One region of the Aequorivita sp. KMM 9714 genome, then DNA from elsewhere that is predicted to be linked to it. Evidence: riboswitches for the same ligand, from Rfam matches in the RefSeq annotation. Region 1 holds a riboswitch; each other region holds the start of a gene.
What was found. Region 1 has a riboswitch for S-adenosylmethionine ahead of G3A46_RS13185 (hypothetical protein). Riboswitches for the same ligand answer to the same signal wherever they lie in the genome.

Region 1 (3,134 bases):
CAGCATTAATTAAACTGCCTAACCAAGGAATATTTTTACAAGTAGGGTGAGGCTGATTAAGGTGAGGTGTATATGTATCTCCAGCACCATGTATTAACTCTTCATCAGCAAATACATAATCCCGTTTATTTACAAAACCCAAAGGGCGAAGCCGATTTTCAACAATTTGTATAAGGTTGTAAGGTGGAGAGACCATCTCAGCTACAATTAATAGTTTCCCATTAGTCTGTCCATTTAAATCAAACTTTGTCATAAAATCTTTCAATGTTCCAAACTTCTTATTGACCGACGCTACATTTATTATTAGACTTGAAAAGACGATGGGCATCTGGTCGTTATCTAGAAACTCTTGCCTGTTTTCCAATGTATTATTATTATTTCTCATAAATTCAAGTTTATTCCATCAAACTAATTTCATCACATTTAAATGCCCCATACTTTTTATAATACTGGCTTTCTCTATTCCACAATACAATATACTTAGCACGAGTTTGAATTCTAAAAGAACCTTTACTCGAAATCAAACTAAATCCTTTTCCAGAGAATTTAAATTCTTCATCAAAATACCAAATCTCATAGGGTGATACATTGGTGAAATCTAATAAAGCCACGACATTCTCAGCCGGTAAGCATAACAAATAAGGAAATCTATCTTGTGTAATGATTTCTGATACATCAATGAAATCTTTTTCTATAGAAGAAACAATCACACCAATTTGTTGTGAGGTTTTCGAATTGCTTAATTTAACTTTAGTGGAATTCATATTCTTAATTAATTATAAGTTGTGGAGATGTTAGTTGATGAATACTTTTTTATTGTAATACCCTTTTCATAGATTATATAATTGAAAAGTATTTATAAACTTCTTGTTTAGGGTAGGCGATTTGATTAGTATATCGCAATCTAAATTGCTTTAAAACATCTCGTATATTTTAAGTCTGCTATAAGTTGTTTAAACTTTCCTACATCCGTAAATGATAAACGTTCGAATTGTTCCTCCTTATTCCTTTGAAAAAGAAACCACCCATTTCTGGTATATCTTCAATTAAATCAAAAGCGAGACAGTCTTTAGGAAGATTTTCGAAGATTAAAGTGAACGAGAAAATTGTCCCAGGCTTAACAAAACACCAGTTAGGATATACTGCGATATTTTCACTAAATAGCATTTTAGACTTCCTTGCAGTCTGATGGCATTTTAAGTAAGTGTTATTCCAAATTCGCAATCTTTGAACATCACGATATGGACCTAAATCGATATGAATAATTACCTGAGATTCAGTATCAGTTTGGGTAGCTGATTGATCCTTTAATTCTTTAGCGATTTGAATTTTTGGGTCTTTTATTTCTAGGCTTAAATTTGGAATTTCAAAGCCTTCATTAATGCTTAAGGTAATGTCTTTTAATTCAATCAGGGGCTTTTTAAATCGCTTGATAATAGCTAAATCTAAAGCTATTATATGTAAAGCTTGTAAATGTACGCCCTCAATATTTGCTGTAAGCGCACTTTTGTAACTGTCTATGAGTTCTTCATCAGACAAGTTTTCAAAAACTTCTAAGAAGTTTGAGATATGCAGTTCTCTCTCTCTTCTGCTTGATAAAAGATGTTCCATAATAGATTTAATTAAAAAATTAAACCATTACAAAAAAACAAATGAAATGTGTAGGATAACATATTTTTCCTGGACCGGCTCATCGTTTTAGCACCTTCGCCTGTTTAGGCAGGTTGCTGTTTCAATTAAGAAACTCGTAATGATACTGCATAAATACAATTTATTTTTAAATAATACAAGAATAAATTATGATTTTCGCAATAGACAGTGAAACTTTTTTTTAATAAATCCTTGAGGTTCAGCCGTTGTAACCAATTAAAACAAACCCAGCAAATGGAAAACCGGTGTAACAATAAAACAAATTCAACGACTTATAATGTATGATGGATATAAACAAGGCTTCTGAATTACTAAAATCGCTACTATCTCAAACGGACAAAAAATCTGAAAAAAAAGTTTATCACTGTTTTATTCATACCTTATCATCATTGAAAAATAGAGATTTAACTGAAACCCAATCTCAGTTAATAGAAGACAAACTCTCTTCATTGAATCTAAATACAGTCACGGAAAACAGAAAAAAATTCTACAAACAAAAACTATCTGAGTTTATAGCATTTCTAAAAAATGAATTCTCATTCACAACAGCGAAATACTACACTGAAATCTGGATGGTTTATGGGATGATATTTGGAACAGGAATTGGTATTTCTATAGGCACAGCAATTGGCGCTGGTCTAGGAACAAGCATTGGATTGTCTATTGGAGCTGGAGTTGGAATGGTACTTGGAATGATAATAGGCGCAAGAAAAGATGCTGAAGCTAAAAGGCAAGGAAAAGTAATTTAATAGTGTCTCTTGCAAATCCTATTGAGTATCTAAGAAAGTAACACAAACAACTCCAAATAGAGTTAAGAAGTGATTAGCAAAACGTATTCAATAGATATTCCTTTCATCAACTTATTCCTAAGCCAATAACCGATTTCTCTAATAATCACCGAGTCGATATATTAGAAATAAACAAAATTTTTATGACGGCAGATTTTCCTGAATAAGAAATTGATCTAAAAAATTACTGCTTAGAAGCTTTTCTACTTCCTTCATACATTTCATAACGCACAAGTTTAGACTCTAATTTCCCGTTGAACAACTTAATTTTTCTCGAAGGACGAAGTCCAACAAATTTAAGTGCTTCCATATTTGAAGTGATCATCCAAGCCTGAGTTCCAGGATAGCCACGCTTTAATGTATTCCCGATAGAGCTATAAAACTCCTGAACGTCATTTACAGATATTCTTTCGTCATAAGGCGGATTGAAAACCATATACAACGACTTTTCTCCTTGCTTTTCACTTTCAAAAAAATCTTGTTGTCTTACCTCAATAAAATCTTGAAGATTTGCACTTTTTATATTCTCCTTAGATTTATGAACAGCAACAGGATCAGAATCGAAACCATAAATTTTATGAGGGAAATCACGAACTTTTTTAAGAGCTGCTTCTTCTATTTTCTCATATAAATCTACATCAAAGTCTGGCCAAGTTTCAAAACCAAATTCCTCACGATTTAGATTTGGTGGAATAT
Region 2 (3,134 bases), on a different contig from region 1:
CAGTTAGCGCGTGAGTTACCAAAACAATTGGAGCTGAGCCTAATTCCTTCCCAAAAACCTGATAGGTTAAGGGAAGGTTTTTTAAGCACAAACCACTTTGTGTAGTGTATTCTTTTATTTTTAGCTGTGTGAGTTGAGACATTATCTTAGCTATAAGAAGATTATTTAAACCAATTGCTCTTTAAAAACTTCCTGAAACGCTTGTTCTAAATCAGCTTTTAGATCTTCTATATTTTCCAATCCCACGGAAAGTCTAATTAAATCTTGAGACACGCCAGATGAGGCTTGATCTACTTCATTTAATTGTTGGTGAGTGGTACTTGCAGGATGTATAATTAAAGATTTTGTATCGCCAATATTTGCTAAAAGTGAAAAAACTTTTACGCTATCAACTACTTTTTTAGCACTTTCATATCCGCCTTTTACACCAAAAGTTACAAGTCCGCTTTGCCCTACTGGAAGATACTTTTGAGCTAAATTATAATACTTGTTATCTTCCAAACCTGGGTAATTTACCCAAGCTACTTCCTTTCTATTTTGTAACCATTTAGCAAAATTCAGTGCATTTTCACTGTGCTTTTTTATTCTGATTTCTAAGGTTTCTAACCCTTGTAAAATTTGAAAAGCACTAAACGGACTCAACGCTGCACCAAAATCGCGAAGACCTTCTAGTCTAACTTTAGCAATAAAAGCAGCTTCTTTTAAAACATCAGCGTAAATCAATCCGTGGTATCCTGCAGATGGCTCAGTAAATTCTGGAAATTTACCATTGGTCCAATCAAAGTTACCAGCGTCGATTATAACCCCTCCAAGAGTTGTCCCGTTTCCGTTTATGTATTTCGTAAGTGAATGGATTACAATGTTTGCTCCGTATTCAATCGGTCGCAATAAGGCTGGGGAAGCAACGGTATTATCAACAATCAGCGGGATTTTATGCTCTCTAGCTTCAGCAGCAATAACTTCGATATCTAATACATCCAACTTTGGATTTCCTACAGATTCGATAAATATTACTCTCGTATTTTCCTTAACGGCATTTCCAAAATTCTCAGGATTTGATGCATCTACAAAAGTTGTTGTAATTCCTAACCGCGGTAAGGTTACATTCAGCAAATTAAAGGTTCCACCATACAAACTACTGGAAGCCACTATATGATCGCCAGCACGAAGCAGCGTCAACAATGCTGTAGAAACAGCAGCTGCACCAGAAGCTGTTGTAACTGCACCAATACCGCCTTCCAAAGCTGCTAATCGTTTTTCCAAGACATCGCAAGTTGGGTTGTTTAGACGAGAATAAATATATCCTGTCTCAGAGAGATTAAAAAGATTTGCCGCATGGTCTGTATCTCTAAAAACGTAGCTGGTAGTTTGGTAAATTGGGACTGCTCTAGTTCCACCGTTTGCAATTACATCATGTCCTGCGTGCAACAAGTTTGTTGCGAAATTGTGTTTTGCACTCATTTTTCTAATTTTTTGAGTTAATAAATAGATTAAACCAATCCCGAAATAAATTCGGGACAATAGAAAAATGTTAAAAAGAATAAATGAAAAGCAGCTTCAGAAAAGAAACTGACTTGTCGTTATCTATCTTCAATCCTAATAATTCGGGATCGTTGTAGAATGTAGCACCTTCATTCCGGAGAAAGGGTTGCTAAGGCGTCATAGGGTCTATTCCCTCGGCCTTTCTTGATAACATTTCAATAAAAGTTTGAACTTTGTGTGTGCAAATATAGGGGCGGAAAAAATTAATAACCTAATTTTTTGTCAAAAATTTTTAAAACAAATCTTCAGTTCATTTTAATTCTATACTTTTGCAGCAGATAATTTAAGAGGAAAGATTTGACTGATTGCAACCTCCCTAAAAAATGCTAAAGGCAGTGAGAACTTCCCAAGGTCGCGACCCGTCAAATCTTCTTTTTAAATAAAAATGACTTAAGACTATAAAATATAGGACTTTAGGCTATTCACATAATTATTAGTCGTACGCCATCAGGCAAGTCTTAAAATATTTTATTCCAGGTCGTTTTTAATATTTTTTTAAAAATTCAAATATAGATTATGGCTTATTTATTTACATCAGAAAGTGTTTCTGAAGGACATCCAGACAAAGTTGCAGATCAAATTAGTGATGCGCTTTTAGATAATTTTTTAGCTTTCGACCCCGAAAGTAAAGTTGCTTGTGAAACCTTAGTTACCACCGGACAGGTTGTTCTTGCTGGTGAAGTAAAAAGCAATACTTACCTAGATGTACAAACTATTGCTCGTGATGTAATTAATAAGATTGGTTACACAAAAGGCGCTTATAAATTCAGTGGAGATTCTTGTGGGGTTATTTCTTTAATTCACGAACAATCCCAAGATATTAACCAAGGTGTAGATCGCGAAAATAAAGAGGAACAAGGTGCAGGAGACCAAGGAATGATGTTTGGCTATGCTACTAAAGAAACAGAAAATTATATGCCATTGGCATTAGATATCTCACACAAAATAATGTATGAATTGGCAGCGCTTAGGAGAGAAGAGGACGAAATAAAATATTTGCGTCCCGATTCAAAAAGCCAGGTTACAATTGAATATAGCGATGACAATATTCCTCAAAAAATTGTTACAATTGTTGTTTCTACACAGCACGACGACTTTGATGAGGACGACAAGGTTATGCTCAAAAAAATTGAAAATGACGTAAAGAAAATTCTTATTCCTCGCGTTAAAAAGCAATTCCCTGAGCACGTTCAAAAATTATTTAATGATGATATTACTTATCATATTAATCCAACTGGAAAATTTGTTATTGGTGGACCACACGGAGATACAGGCTTAACAGGAAGAAAAATAATCGTTGATACCTACGGTGGAAAAGGTGCTCACGGTGGTGGTGCTTTCAGCGGAAAAGACCCGAGTAAAGTTGATAGAAGTGCAGCCTATGCGGCTAGACATATTGCTAAAAACCTTGTTGCTGCAGGTGTAGCTGATGAGATTTTGGTACAGGTAAGTTATGCTATTGGTGTAGTAGAACCTACTTCAATTTTAGTAAACACTTACAACTCTAAAAACGTAGATCTTACTGATGGTGAGATTGCTGAAAAAGTTGCAAAGATTTTCGACATGCGTCCAGCTGCAATTGAAAAAAGATT
Region 3 (3,134 bases), on a different contig from region 1:
AGTTCAAAGTTTTGAACGAAAATTTGATCGTAACGACCCAGATATTGAACAAAAAATTGCTGAGTACACCAACACCATGCTTCAGCAAATAGACACTTTGAGCTCCATTTCTTCGGCTTTTTCAACCTATGCAAAGATGCCAGCGCAGCAAGATGAAACTTTAAACGTAGTTAAAATCACAAAATTAGCCTTAGAGATTTTTACTGAAGATTATATATATTTCTTTTCAGAAGAAGAAGAAGTTCGCGTACTATTCGACAGAACCCAGCTAGTTAGGGTGGTTACCAATTTGGTTAAAAACAGTATTCAATCTATTGAGCAGAAAAACCCTGAAGAACCACGAATTGACGTGGAAGTAATAGCTAAAGAAGCTTTCGTACATATACGCGTTACAGACAATGGAATTGGCGTACCAGACGAAAACAAAGAAAGAATTTTTGAACCGCAATTTACCACTAAATCTAGCGGGATGGGACTTGGCTTAGGTATGGTGAAAAATATAGTTGAGAGATACGGCGGAACAATATCGCTAACTTCGACTTCAGACAAGACCACTTTTGAAGTTTCATTCCCAACAATGCAATAGGTTTTTAGTAGCTTTGTGGTAACAACTTTTATAAACGTAAGTTCTAGCTGTCGCCGAAATAAAATTCCATACAGACTGGCATCCGAAACTAATAGAATCGAGATCTTAAACTGAAAAAAGTTAGTGTAAAAAAGAAAAAAGATTATCTAAAAAAATATAAAATGAGCTATCAAAACATACTTTCAGAAACTGATAATGGGATTACTACCATCACAATTAATCGTCCATCAAAGTTAAACGCGTTAAACCGTGAAACTATACAAGAACTTCACACTGCTTTTAAAGAAGCAGATGAATCTTCAGAGACGAAAGTGATTATTGTTACTGGTAGTGGTGAGAAAGCTTTCGTAGCAGGTGCAGATATTAGTGAGTTTGCAGATTTTTCGGTAGCAGAAGGGGGAAACCTTGCCGCTAAGGGACAAGAATTACTTTTCGACTTTGTTGCAAACCTAACTACTCCTGTAATAGCAGCTGTTAATGGTTTTGCTCTTGGTGGCGGACTAGAATTAGCTATGGCAGCTCACTTCCGTATAGCTTCAGACAATGCTAAAATGGGATTACCAGAAGTTTCACTAGGTGTAATTCCTGGATATGGAGGTACGCAACGCCTTCCTCAACTAGTTGGTAAAGGTCGTGCTATGGAAATGATTATGACAGCGGGAATGATTGATGCTAACCAAGCCTTGCAGTACGGATTAGTAAATCAAGTAACTACTCCTGAGGCGTTAATTGAAACTACTGAAAAGATTGCTGGGAAAATTATGAAAAACTCCTCTGTTGCAATCAAATCGGCTATAAAAGCGATAAACGCTAATTACGAAGACGGCGTTAACGGATTTAATGTTGAAATTGAAGAATTCGGAAACTGCTTTGGTACCGAAGACTTTAAAGAAGGAACACAGGCATTTCTTAATAAGAGAAAAGCAAATTTTCCAGGTAAATAATACCAAGTAAGATATTTAGTTTAAAGCCTAGCATTACTGCTGGGCTTTATGTTTTTTACAAGGACTTACCACATGTTTAATTGAAAAACCCCACACTTTTCTTAGGAAAAATAATTTAATTTTCTTATATTTATAACTCTCATTAAGAATCACACTAAGTGATAGCAACCTGCCAAAACAGGCGAAGGTGCTAAAGAAATGAGCCTACTTCTAGGAAAAAAATGTTTTCAGCCCATTTATTACAATTTTAAATATTAAGTGTTTTTAGACTCCTAAAAACGCAACGAATAACGAGTTCAAAACTGACAAGTTCTGACCGAAAATTAGATTAAAAGTTTGCGAAATATAAACAACGCAAAATTTTGACCTGTGAGATTATTTATAGAAATGAATAATTATTAACCTAAATATATTTTATATGACTAACATTACATTCAATGAATTGCTTAACGAGCACAAACACCTTTTAAAGGAATCTACTTACGTAAAAGTATTTGATTTTTATATAAGTGGAAATACAGATCCTGAAAAGCTTCAAGGTTTATTATTTCACGAAGAGACCGATTGGATTTACGATTCAAGTTGGGACAAATCGGATAGAGCCAATGGAAAAAACCCAATGAGACAAGAATACACCGATAAAATGAATAAAAAAAGAACCTCATTAGGTGTTAGTCCACTTACTGAAAATGGATATAACCCAGATGAAACATCTAAGAATTTCTGTATTGCGATTATAAAAAACTCGCCAAAGTACAGAGATCTTTAGCATTATAAGTGAATTTTCGAGTTTCAGGATTTTCGTGAAAAGCTATCCGTAAATCAAGGTTTGAAGTATAGCCAATGTAAAACCTTGATAGGCTATCTGAATGCAAGATGTAAACACAATATTCCATAACAGTATAAAACAAAAAACCCAGACGGTTGTCTGGGTTTGTTTGCTCCTCTTCTTGGGCTCGAACCAAGGACCCTCTGATTAACAGTCAGATGCTCTAACCAACTGAGCTAAAGAGGAATTTATGTCTTGCCTTTGCCAGCTTTTGCTTGCTAATACAATCTCTTAGATTGCGTAGGCGGGTGCAAATATAAGCCTTTTTTACATTCATCAAAATAAAAAAATAAAAAAATTTAAAAATTTTAACTTTTTTATCTTTCTGCTTAAACTTGCAGGTTTCTATTATTCAAATAACCAGCGATATATGTCATTTCCATTGGCGAAAAGAACCAAAGCAATTAATATGAAAAATCCAACCATTTGAGCATACTCCATAAACTTATCATTAGGTTTTCTGCCTGAAATCATTTCATATAATAAAAACATTACGTGACCTCCATCCAAAGCAGGAATAGGTAGAATGTTCATAAACGCTAATATAATAGATATAAGCGCGGTTGTTTCCCAAAACCTCACCCAATCCCAAGCTTCTGGGAAAAGGTTACCAATGGCTCCAAAACCTCCAACCTTAGTAGCTCCTTTCTTAGTGAATACATATTTAAATTGCGATGCATAATCCTTCAGCGTATTGTAACCATAACCAAAACCGCCAACAATACTTTCACCTAGAGTATATTCCACCTTAGTCTGACCCACTTGTGAAATAACT
Region 4 (3,134 bases), on a different contig from region 1:
AATGAGTTAAAATTGTTGAAGTTAAACTTATTTACTGCAAGGTCTTTTTAAAACATTTTGAATCTCGGTTTCAGAAAATCCAGCGAAAGTCATTTCATAAAGACAATGAACGATAATCTCTGTTTCTGAGAAATGGTTTAAACTCTCGAGATTAATTTCCATACCTAGCCATTGGCGCCAAGGCGTAAACTCTATGCCTTGGGAATATTTCTCTTCTTCAGTTTTAGGATTGTTATATAGTCCAGATACATCAAAGTATTTTTCATCTTCATCAATTTCAGCTTTTATAATAATAGACATATCTATTTTCTCAGGCTTCATTGTTTGCAGTTTTTCGAATACAATTTTGTATCCTTCCATATTCTCTTCAGCTTCGGGATAAACTTCTAAGAAAACGTTTTGAATATTGCTCCAAGAATTGTTTTGTACGAGGTCTTTAAAAGTCATTATTTTGTTTTTATTATATCTTCATAACTAGAACGAAAATTAATAGTTCGCTTTACTTTGAACAACTAATTAATCCATTATTTCAATTAAATCTTCTAGATTTTGTAAATAATGCTCCAATGGCAGTAGAGATTTTGTTTTACTTTTTAAGAATATTAAATCATTATAAAATTTATTCTGACTTTTAAGGAAACCAATACTTGTGTAAGCCACAGCGTTCATAGAATTTTGATCAAACTTTGATATAAACGAGTTATTCTTATTGATTAGTTGAATAAAATAATCGGTTGATTTCGCATTAAATAGCGTTTTAATGCTTTCGTATTCAGTGTTTAGTGAGTGTAGCTTAGCATTTAATCCACTACTACCTTTTTTAAAATACCAAGATTGATCATCCGATGAATTGAGTTTTTGTTTGATAGATGCATATTCAAGAATTATCGAAACCAGATTGGAGTCAATTTTCTCTTTAATCAATAAATCTTCAATGATTTTAAGTTCTAAGCCCAAGTTGATTTTATCTGATATTATGTGATAGTAAGGCTCTTCATATAAGTAACAACTGTTTTCCAATCGGCAAAATCTTTTCCTTCTGGACCAAAGTGAATATGTTTACCTTTAAATTCTCCCGCTCCATTTGCTTTTCTGTCGTCAATTAGAAAATCCCCCTTAGCTAGCTGTTTATTATGTGAAAGGATTAATCGTTTGTAAGCAACTTCAGGTAAGTGTTTTTTTACCCACAGTAGTTTATCCGACCAAGCAGATGGGTTTTCCCAAGGAGCAGTAGAAAGTATGTAGGTGTCAAAATTTTCGGAAAGCCATTTATACCCTTCAATAGCGCCTTCATAAGGTTCCATTAGAGAAAAAATACCAGGCACCTCGTCTAAGTTTCCCGCATATTTCTTTTTGTCTTCTTCCGAAATTTTGTCAATTCCAGATTTGAAATCTACCAATACATTATCCATATCAACAAAAACGACTTGTTTGGTTTTATTCTTTTTATGATTGTGATATTCTGTGTAGTTTTTGGTTTGTCGTACAACTTCTTCACAGAAGTAATCGGATGATTTATCGGTGGAACAGCCAGCTTCGTTTATTGGAGTGACCCCAAAGGCTGCTCTTTTTTTGTTTACTCTGTCTGTGTATTCTTGAGACATTGGGTTGCCTTCATCTGCAATTTCTCTTGTCATAAAATCCCATTCCTCTGAGAATAATGCAGATTTTAAATTTTCAACTTGCGTATCGAAGTTGGAGGGTTGTTTTTGAACCTCTCTCACTTTTTTTATTTCATATTCTGTCAAAAATTCGTGGTACTCATTTAAAATTTTTCCGATAGTAGGTGTTTTCATAGAAAGTATTTAAGATTAATATGTAGTTCAATATTTGTATTGGTCATGCCTATCCAACACTTACACAATTGTTTCCTAGCTTGAAATTGTGAAGTTTGAAATTAAGTCATTTAGCGTTTTTAGTTTTAAAAAACACATTAAGTCAATTCGGTAAATTTTTGTAAAAAGGGTAAAACATATTGTTCCTAAAAGTAGGCTCATTGTTTAAGCACCTTTGCCTGTTTAGGCGGGTTGCTATCACTTAAAAGTGATTCGTAATGATATCACGAATATAATGAAAAATAAGCGTAAATGAAAGGTTAAAACCTAAATTCTACTCAAAACTTAATGACATTTCAAGGCGATTCTGTATTAAAGGGGATTATAATTATTGAAGAATTAGAGCTTTATAAAGGAAAGTTGAAATTTGAAAATTTTAGGGGAGGAGACAAGTTTTGTAATTTATAAAATTGTGATTTCAACCTAAAAATGTATTTCGGATATATGGGGTAAGATTTGTTGTTGGGTTTAACATCAAAAAAGGAAGTTCCCGCAATGATACTTTTGAAGAAAAGTGAGACTCAGTAGACTATTCTATGAGTCATAAACACAACAATTGGGCGTGACTCCAAATTACTCCAAAAAAACAAAGCCCGTAAACTTAATGTTTATGGGGCTTTTTGCGGAGAAAGAGGGATTATTAATTTGATCCCAAAAAGAAATCTTGAACAACCATAGAAACCCACGCATAGCCAGAAAAAGGCGATGCTAGGTTTTTTATTTATTTCCACTCCTGTCAAGCCGAAGGGGCTTGAGTCGTTGCAATAAATAAAAAACCCACAACTAAAAAGTTGTGGGTTTCCTTTTGCGGAGAAAGAGGGATTCGAACCCCCGGAGGTGTGACCCTCAACAGTTTTCAAGACTGCCGCATTCGACCACTCTGCCATTTCTCCTGTGGTATGCGTTTCATAAGCGTTTTGCTTACGAGACTGCAAATATAAAAAGCTTTTTTAAATATCCTATTCATTTTTTAAAGTTTTTATTTGTTAAAATTTTAGCTCAGTAATGCAGCGAAATAAAAGGCTTTGCAACAATTTGAAAATAAGAACCTTGCATAAACAACAGCGCAGTAATTTTTTCATTAACTTTAAAGAACTAAATATGCCAAATGAAGGTTTTTACGCTAATTGTCACATTATTCTTGACAAACTTTGTCTTTCCGCAGAGTAAAAAGCAAGTGGCTTTTAGAGAACTTACCGTAGAACATGGTTTATCGCAAAATAGTGTGGTAAGTATAGCGCAAGACAGTACTGGGTATATCTGGTTTGCAACTCAAGACGGACTCAATAAATACGATGG

Region 2: another riboswitch for S-adenosylmethionine. It lies ahead of G3A46_RS09720 (O-acetylhomoserine aminocarboxypropyltransferase/cysteine synthase family protein); the one in region 1 lies ahead of G3A46_RS13185 (hypothetical protein).
Region 3: another riboswitch for S-adenosylmethionine. It lies ahead of G3A46_RS02715 (hypothetical protein); the one in region 1 lies ahead of G3A46_RS13185 (hypothetical protein).
Region 4: another riboswitch for S-adenosylmethionine. It lies ahead of G3A46_RS14370 (hypothetical protein); the one in region 1 lies ahead of G3A46_RS13185 (hypothetical protein).

Annotation. Positions count from the first base shown of each region.
Region 1 is NZ_JAAGRO010000007.1:68,607-71,740, forward strand. It holds gene G3A46_RS13175 (hypothetical protein) at 1-328, opposite strand, end outside; gene G3A46_RS13180 (hypothetical protein) at 396-764, opposite strand; gene G3A46_RS13185 (hypothetical protein) at 964-1,611, opposite strand; SAM-I-IV-variant riboswitch at 1,664-1,759, opposite strand; gene G3A46_RS13190 (glycine zipper family protein) at 1,932-2,399, shown strand; gene G3A46_RS13195 (THUMP domain-containing protein) at 2,623-3,134, opposite strand, start outside.
Region 2 is NZ_JAAGRO010000003.1:205,985-209,118, reverse strand. It holds gene G3A46_RS09725 (alpha/beta fold hydrolase) at 1-142, opposite strand, end outside; gene G3A46_RS09720 (O-acetylhomoserine aminocarboxypropyltransferase/cysteine synthase family protein) at 166-1,461, opposite strand; SAM riboswitch class I at 1,578-1,696, opposite strand; gene metK (methionine adenosyltransferase) at 2,059-3,134, shown strand, end outside.
Region 3 is NZ_JAAGRO010000001.1:603,582-606,715, reverse strand. It holds gene G3A46_RS02725 (ATP-binding protein) at 1-586, shown strand, start outside; gene G3A46_RS02720 (enoyl-CoA hydratase-related protein) at 748-1,530, shown strand; SAM-I-IV-variant riboswitch at 1,665-1,761, shown strand; gene G3A46_RS02715 (hypothetical protein) at 1,949-2,299, shown strand; gene G3A46_RS02710 (GIY-YIG nuclease family protein) at 2,265-2,426, opposite strand; tRNA gene G3A46_RS02705 (tRNA-Asn) at 2,472-2,545, opposite strand; gene rseP (RIP metalloprotease RseP) at 2,708-3,134, opposite strand, start outside.
Region 4 is NZ_JAAGRO010000004.1:110,137-113,270, reverse strand. It holds gene G3A46_RS10770 (DUF6557 family protein) at 28-447, opposite strand; gene G3A46_RS10765 (hypothetical protein) at 517-957, opposite strand; gene G3A46_RS14370 (hypothetical protein) at 975-1,796, opposite strand; SAM-I-IV-variant riboswitch at 1,965-2,062, opposite strand; tRNA gene G3A46_RS10755 (tRNA-Ser) at 2,644-2,728, opposite strand; gene G3A46_RS10750 (two-component regulator propeller domain-containing protein) at 2,944-3,134, shown strand, end outside.